2 regions of the Planococcus antarcticus DSM 14505 genome follow, and region 2 is predicted to be linked to the other one. Evidence: predicted binding sites of a transcription regulator. Region 2 holds the regulator's gene; the other holds the start of a gene.
The links. Region 2 encodes NrdR, which represses ribonucleotide reductase genes. Its sites were predicted from a motif close to AACACNATATATNGTGTT; they were not measured.
Positions count from the first base shown of each region.

Region 1: a site for NrdR is predicted at 1,997-2,014, ahead of BBH88_RS08425 (vitamin B12-dependent ribonucleotide reductase). Genes of this name have one in related genera too.

Region 1 is NZ_CP016534.2:1,684,871-1,688,294, forward strand. It holds gene gcvPB (aminomethyl-transferring glycine dehydrogenase subunit GcvPB) at 1-354, shown strand, start outside; gene BBH88_RS08415 (rhodanese-like domain-containing protein) at 541-924, opposite strand; gene BBH88_RS08420 (lipoate--protein ligase family protein) at 1,081-1,860, shown strand; gene BBH88_RS08425 (vitamin B12-dependent ribonucleotide reductase) at 2,048-3,424, shown strand, end outside.
Region 2 is NZ_CP016534.2:1,432,885-1,436,308, reverse strand. It holds gene BBH88_RS07195 (replication initiation and membrane attachment family protein) at 1-972, opposite strand, end outside; gene nrdR (transcriptional regulator NrdR) at 984-1,460, opposite strand; gene speD (adenosylmethionine decarboxylase) at 1,575-1,958, opposite strand; gene BBH88_RS07180 (glyceraldehyde-3-phosphate dehydrogenase) at 2,271-3,290, opposite strand; gene coaE (dephospho-CoA kinase) at 3,394-3,424, opposite strand, start outside.

The sequences.
Region 1 (3,424 bases), 250 kb from region 2:
TTTGATTTGCCGTATGATCGTCATTGTAAACATGAATTCGTCCTGAGCGGCCGCCGCCAGAAAAAACTTGGCGTCCGGACATTAGATATGGCGAAACGCCTGCTTGACTTCGGTTACCATCCGCCAACTATCTACTTCCCAATAAATGTGGAAGAAGGCATGATGATCGAACCGACAGAAACTGAATCCAAGGAAACCTTGGACGCCTTCATCGACGCGATGATTCAGATTGCCAAAGAGGTAGAAGAAAACCCGGAAATCGTCCAAAATGCACCTCATACTACAGTGATTAGTCGTTTGGATGAAACGAAAGCAGCACGACAACCAGTACTTCGCTACTATAAAGCTGAATAAAATCGAAAAAGACGTGAGGGCCAAATGGCTTCCACGTCTTTTTTTGAAAGGATGACTGATTGTTTGATGATTCCACATCGTCAATATGTATCCAATAATCGTCGAAACTGCCGTCAAGCTTATCTTTAACTTTGTATGACTACAAATGTAGAAAAGCCCTTCCACATTGTGGAAGGGCTTTTAGGCTTAGACTTTGGCTTTTATTTTACCGGTCCACTGCTTGAATCCGCCTTGCAGTTGGAACAATTGATTGTAGCCTTTTTTCTTCAGAAAAATTGCGACGCGTCCGCTGCGTGCCCCGTTCTGGTCGTATAGATAGACTGGCTTGTCCTCTCGGATTTCTTTATAGCGCTGGCGCAATTGTGATTGTGGAATATTGCGTGCCCCCAGGATATGGCCAGCCGCAAAATCTTTCGGCTCGCGCACGTCTATCAATTGGGCTTTGCGGTAGCCTTCGATAAATTGTTCCTGCGTCAGGTTAGTGACGGCTTTTTTGATGCGGAAATAAGAAATCACCGCGTAAATAATGATTGCCAAAACTACGGCGATCGTGATGTACAGAAATTCCAATGTTCTTGCCCCTTTCTCATCTTCCTTTATTATAAAAGAAGAGATGACGGATATTCAATGCTAATGTTACACTAATTATCGGAAATAGGAGGCGATCTTGTGAAATATCCAAAATGGATTTTTGTCAATTCAGGTGCGTGCAGTCCGTCTTTCAACATGGCGCTTGATGAAGCCCTGCTAACATGGCACAGTGAAGGGCTCATCCCGCCGGTCATCCGTTTTTACAGCTGGGAACCGGCAGCACTGTCCATCGGTTATTTTCAGAAAGTAGAAAAGGAAATTGACATGGAGATGGTCAACCGGCTCGGCCTTGGATTTGTCCGTCGGCCGACAGGAGGCAGAGGCGTTCTCCATGAGCATGAACTTACATACAGCATCATTGTCAGCGAAGATTATCCAGACATTCCGGAAACGGTCACAGAAGCCTATCGCGTATTGAGCGAAGGACTGCTGGAAGGTTTCAAGAATCTTGGGCTGGATGCCTATTTCTCTGTTCCGGATACAGACGACAAGCGTGCTGACCTGAAAAAACCCAAATCGGCGGTCTGTTTTGATGCGCCGAGCTGGTATGAAATGGTTGTTGGAGGAAAGAAAGTGGCGGGCAGTGCACAAACACGACAAAAAGGCGTTATTTTGCAGCATGGTGCGATTCTGATTGACTTGGATGCTGAGAAGCTGTTGTCTGTTTTTAAATTTTCGAACGAAGAGGCCAAACAGCGAATGCGTATCAAGATCCCTGAAAAAGCGGTGTCGATCAATTCGCTTCGCAAGGAACCGACCACTCAGGAAGAATGCATCCAGGCATTCAAGACCGGATTTGAGCAGGCCTTATCCATCGACCTACAGCCTTATGTATTGACGGAACAGCAACTCGAGGATGTCAAGACTTTAGAAGAAAAAAAATACGCCAATGACGAATGGAATTTCCGCGCTTAAGTGACTTTTGGCTCATTTTGCAGATTTTTAAAGCTAGAAACCTTGCTAAATAAAGCTTTTTAAACTGGTAAGATTCTACAGCGGAAAATTATTATTGAAATGAAGTTTCAATATGTAGTATGCTGGGAAATGAAGTAATACTATATATAGTATATAACTCCATATAACACGAAGGAGGAATTGTCAAATGGTTTCCGTCACACAATCCCAGTATTCATTAAATTCCAGAGCGTTGAACGAAGATATCAAAACGTTCCCGCAAGTACACACAATTACTCCTGATATGAAATTAACGCATAAAGGGGTATCTCGCCTCGTGATGATTGACCGCTATTCATTTAAGGATACGGAGAAAAAAACTCTTAAGGCAGGCGATTTTGTTGTATTGACTGTCAAGGAAGATCCGAAATTCCCTGCCCGCGGCCTTGGCTATATTGTCTCAATCGATCAGCAATCCAACAAAGCGCAGGTTTGGATCGAGGAAGACTATAGAAGTGCTATCGACAATCCTAAGGAACAAGAAGCGGGTATTGTCAATCGCCCCATCGAAGTAATCGAGAAGCCACTTGAAGTATTCTATGAGCAGATTGCGAAACGTAATGCGACAGGACTTGCTTCTGTAGAGAAAACACCTGAAAAGCGCCAAGAGTGGTTTAAAAAATTCTACCAGCAATTAGTTGGCTTAAAGTTCATCCCAGCTGGCCGCGTTCTCTACGGAGCTGGAGCCGATACGGATGTAACGTATTTCAATTGTTACGTTATGCCATTTGTAGCCGATTCGCGCGAAGGTATTTCTGATCACCGCAAGCAGGTGATGGAAATTATGAGTCGAGGAGGCGGAGTTGGTACCAACGGTTCAACACTTCGACCACGAAACACATTAGCTCGCGGAGTCAACGGCAAATCATCAGGTTCTGTATCCTGGCTGGATGATATCGCTAAGCTGACGCATCTTGTCGAGCAAGGGGGCTCACGACGCGGGGCTCAGATGATCATGCTTGCCGACTGGCATCCAGATATTGCGGAATTTATCATTTCGAAAATGCAAAATCCGCGTATCTTGCGCTATTTGATCGAAAACACTGAAGATGAAACCATCAAGAAATTGGCTTATGATAAACTGAAATTCAAGCCTTTGACAGAGCAGGAAGATGCGATGTACCAAGGAATCCTAAACTACCGCACAATCCCTGGCATGGGCGGATTCAACGAGAAGATTATGCGTGACGCTGATACGAAGCTGCGCGATGGCGGAACTTATACGGTCCATAATGAAGAATTTTTGACAGGTGCTAACATTTCAGTCACCTTGACGAGCGATTTCATGACAGCTGTTGAAAACGATGCTGATTTCGAATTACGCTTCCCAGCAGTAGAATCCTATTCAAAAGAAGAAATGGCCGTTTACAACGAACAATGGCAAGAAGTGGGCGATGTCCGCGAATGGGAGCGAATGGGCCACGGCGTCCGTGTCTACCGCACGATGAAAGCCCGTGAACTATGGAACCTAGTCAATATCTGCGCGACATATTCAGCAGAACCCGGCATTTTCTTTATTGATAAC
Region 2 (3,424 bases):
TTGGTTGGCCAGTTCGACATCAGCAGGCAATGGTTCACTGCCGTTCGCAATATCCCGTAACACTTGAATAGGCGGAGCTGTTTCCAAATAGACAAGCAACTCATCTTGCTTCGTTTTTGGTGCTTCTTCTGTGAGCTTCGGAGTTTCTTTATGCACTTGAACAAGTTGGGGTGCTGTGGTGGAAACCGTGAACTTATAATATTCAGATGCTGATTTTTTCAAACCTTCAACTGTCAATTTATAATCGTCTTCGATTGCCAACAAGATGACTTTCTGCATTTCTAAAGGTCCCCAACCATAGAGGTAACCAAGTTTGGAGATAAAATCTTTGATGGTTGCAGTCAGCACTCGTTTCGGTACTAGCTGCTCAGAGAGCCCTTGGCGAAGCAACGCGAAATCGAATTCTGCATCGGCTTCGTAGGCTCCTTTTTTCCGTTCCTGCAGGTCCTCCTGTATTGGTGGGTATCCAGCCTTCGCATGGACCGGCTGAAAAATGTCGGTGAATGTCCGAGACACTTCTTCAAAATCTCTTGGAATTTCTGAGTGAATCAAAAAACGATTCCGGACTCTGCGATAGGACGGTTCACCGATTTTACTAAACAGAAACATCGACAATAAAGGGTCCATAAAAAAAGTTTTGGGATCCAGTGGTGGACATAATTCATAAATGAAGCAGCGGTTGCCATCGTCTTTCCGATAAGTTTTCAGCAAACCAATCGCTTCCAATTGAATCCTCGCTTCAAAAATTTTCGAAATAGGATTTCCCAATGTGTTCATCAATGTATAATGGGTCGCCTCATCACCAGATGCTTCCCCTTCAGCCCATAGCGTCAAGTAAAACGCGATAGCTTCTGCGCCGATCATCGGCTGGTAAAGCAACGTCAACAGCTGGCGATCGTAATTCGAAAATGGGTAAGGCAGACGGATTCGATAGGGATCAGCTGGCTGCAATTCTTTATAATACGCAGTCATAAGTCACCGCCTTAGTCGATTTTCTTGTCTTCCGGACTTTTGTTCAGCAAATCCTTTAGTTCGTCGATAAAAACAGTAATATCTTTAAATTGGCGATATACCGAAGCAAAGCGAACATAGGCCACTTCATCAATTGCTGCTAGACGGTTCATGACCAATTCTCCGACTTCTTCGGATTTCACTTCGGGGTTTCCTGCCCGGCGAAGGTCTTTCTCGATCGTAAAGACGACTTCTTCCAACGCTTCTAAAGATACCGGCCGCTTTTCACACGCACGAATCAAACCGCGCAGAACTTTTTCACGACTAAACTCTTCACGTGAGCCATCTTTTTTGACGACAATCAACGGCATCTCTTCCACTTTCTCAAAAGTGGTAAAGCGATATCCGCATGATTCACATTCTCTGCGCCTTCTAATTGATTTCATTTCATCTATTGGCCGTGAATCGACAACACGTGTGCCGTTATGTTGGCAAGCTGGACATTTCATTTTGACATCTCCCTAACTTCTCTATCTAGTGTATCTAGTATAACAAAAATTCTTTCGGAAAATAGAAAAAGCAGAGGATTTTATCCTCTGCTTACGTGTTTTTTGTTAAATGGATTATACTGTTACTGAAACTTTGGATTTCCCAGCACTGACTGGACCCATGCCGCGCGGCAATTCTACAAGCTCGCGTGACGTTGAACCTAGTGCTTCTGCGATATACTCCGCTGCAATTGTCGGATCTAAATCGCCACAAGTGTAAACATCTACACTCGCATAGCCGTGTTCCGGAAAACTGTGAATCGTTAAGTGAGATTCAGAAATGATCACAACTCCGCTGACACCTTGTGGGGCAAACTTGTGAAAAGCTACCTCTCTTACTTCAGCTCCGGATTTGAGTGCTGCATCAACAAAAGTTTGCTCGATAAAATCCATATCGTTTAATTTGTCAAAATCACACTGCCAAAGTTCTGCAATTACGTGACGTCCCATTGTTTCCAAGGTTCGTTTTCCCCCTTTGATATCATTTTGGTTTTTGCGCAAAATATTCAAAGTTGACTACCACGGGGGAAAGTTAGTCCAAAGAGGTCCTAACCCTTTAAGCAGTCATGTGAATAAAAAATCTTACGCTCCTAATTCCGAGATGCATGATGGAAATTCAGAAGTGGTAGCCATTTTTAACTACGATTCATAGTATAAAACGGATTTATTGTAAAAGCAATAATAATATCTTAATAATCTTGATTTTTTTAGTAAATTTCCCATAAAAAAACCGTCTTTCCATCTAAAAACGGAAAAACGGGATGATTCATTTTATTTGGATACCAATATTAGAGCGTTTGCGACTTTCTTCGTCAAATCGATAACACGTGCCGAATAGCCCCATTCATTGTCGTACCACGCGAGAACTTTCACTTTGCGCCCGCCAATTACCATTGTCGATAAGCCATCAACTATCGCAGATTGGGGATTACTATTGAAATCGACAGACACTAGAGGCTCCATCGTCAAGCTCAAGATCCCCTCAAGGCCATTTTCTGATGCTTCCTCGAATGCTTGATTAACTTCTGCTATCGTCACGTCTGACTTTAAATCGACAACTAGATCGACCAAGGAGACATTTGGTGTCGGAACCCGTAACGCCATGCCATGCAGCTTGCCTTGTAATTCCGGCATTACCGATGATAGCGCTTTCGCAGCACCCGTAGAAGTTGGGATGATGGATTGTGCACATGCACGTGCACGCCGAAGATCTTTGTGCGGATTATCCAAATTTTGCTGATCGTTCGTGTAGGAATGAATTGTCGTCATCAAACCATTTTCAATACCGAATTTATCATGCAGGACTTTTACGACAGGTGCCAAGCAATTCGTTGTACAGCTTGCGTTGGAAATGATGTCGTGCTTATCAATATCTAGTTTGTCATCGTTGACACCCATAACAATTGTAATATCTTCTTTTTTTCCAGGCGCCGTCAAAATTACTTTTTTAGCTCCAGCTTCCAGGTGCAGAGCGGCTTTTTCGCGAGAATTAAACTTTCCAGTTGCTTCGATGACAATATCAATGCCCATTTCTTTCCACGGCAGATTCAGTGGGTCTCGTTCACTTACCAATTGTACACGTTTCCCGTTAACAATTAAGGCATCTTCTTCTGAAGATACGTCACCAGCGAAGGTGCCGTGATTTGTGTCATACTTAATTAAATGCGCAAGGGTTTCAGCCGGATAAGTAGCATTGACTGCCGTAATTGTAACGTCATCCATCATTATCGCTTGTCTGAAAACCATACGGCCAATACGGCCAAATCCGTTAATTGCAATAGAAACTGTCATGTAAGAGTCCTCCGTTTATAATTAAGTTATACTCATATTTTTAATTTCTCATATAGTATAACACAATTAACTATTCAGAGAACCTTAAAAACAGCATATCTCTTTATTCTTTTTCAGGACTGGCATGCCAGTTG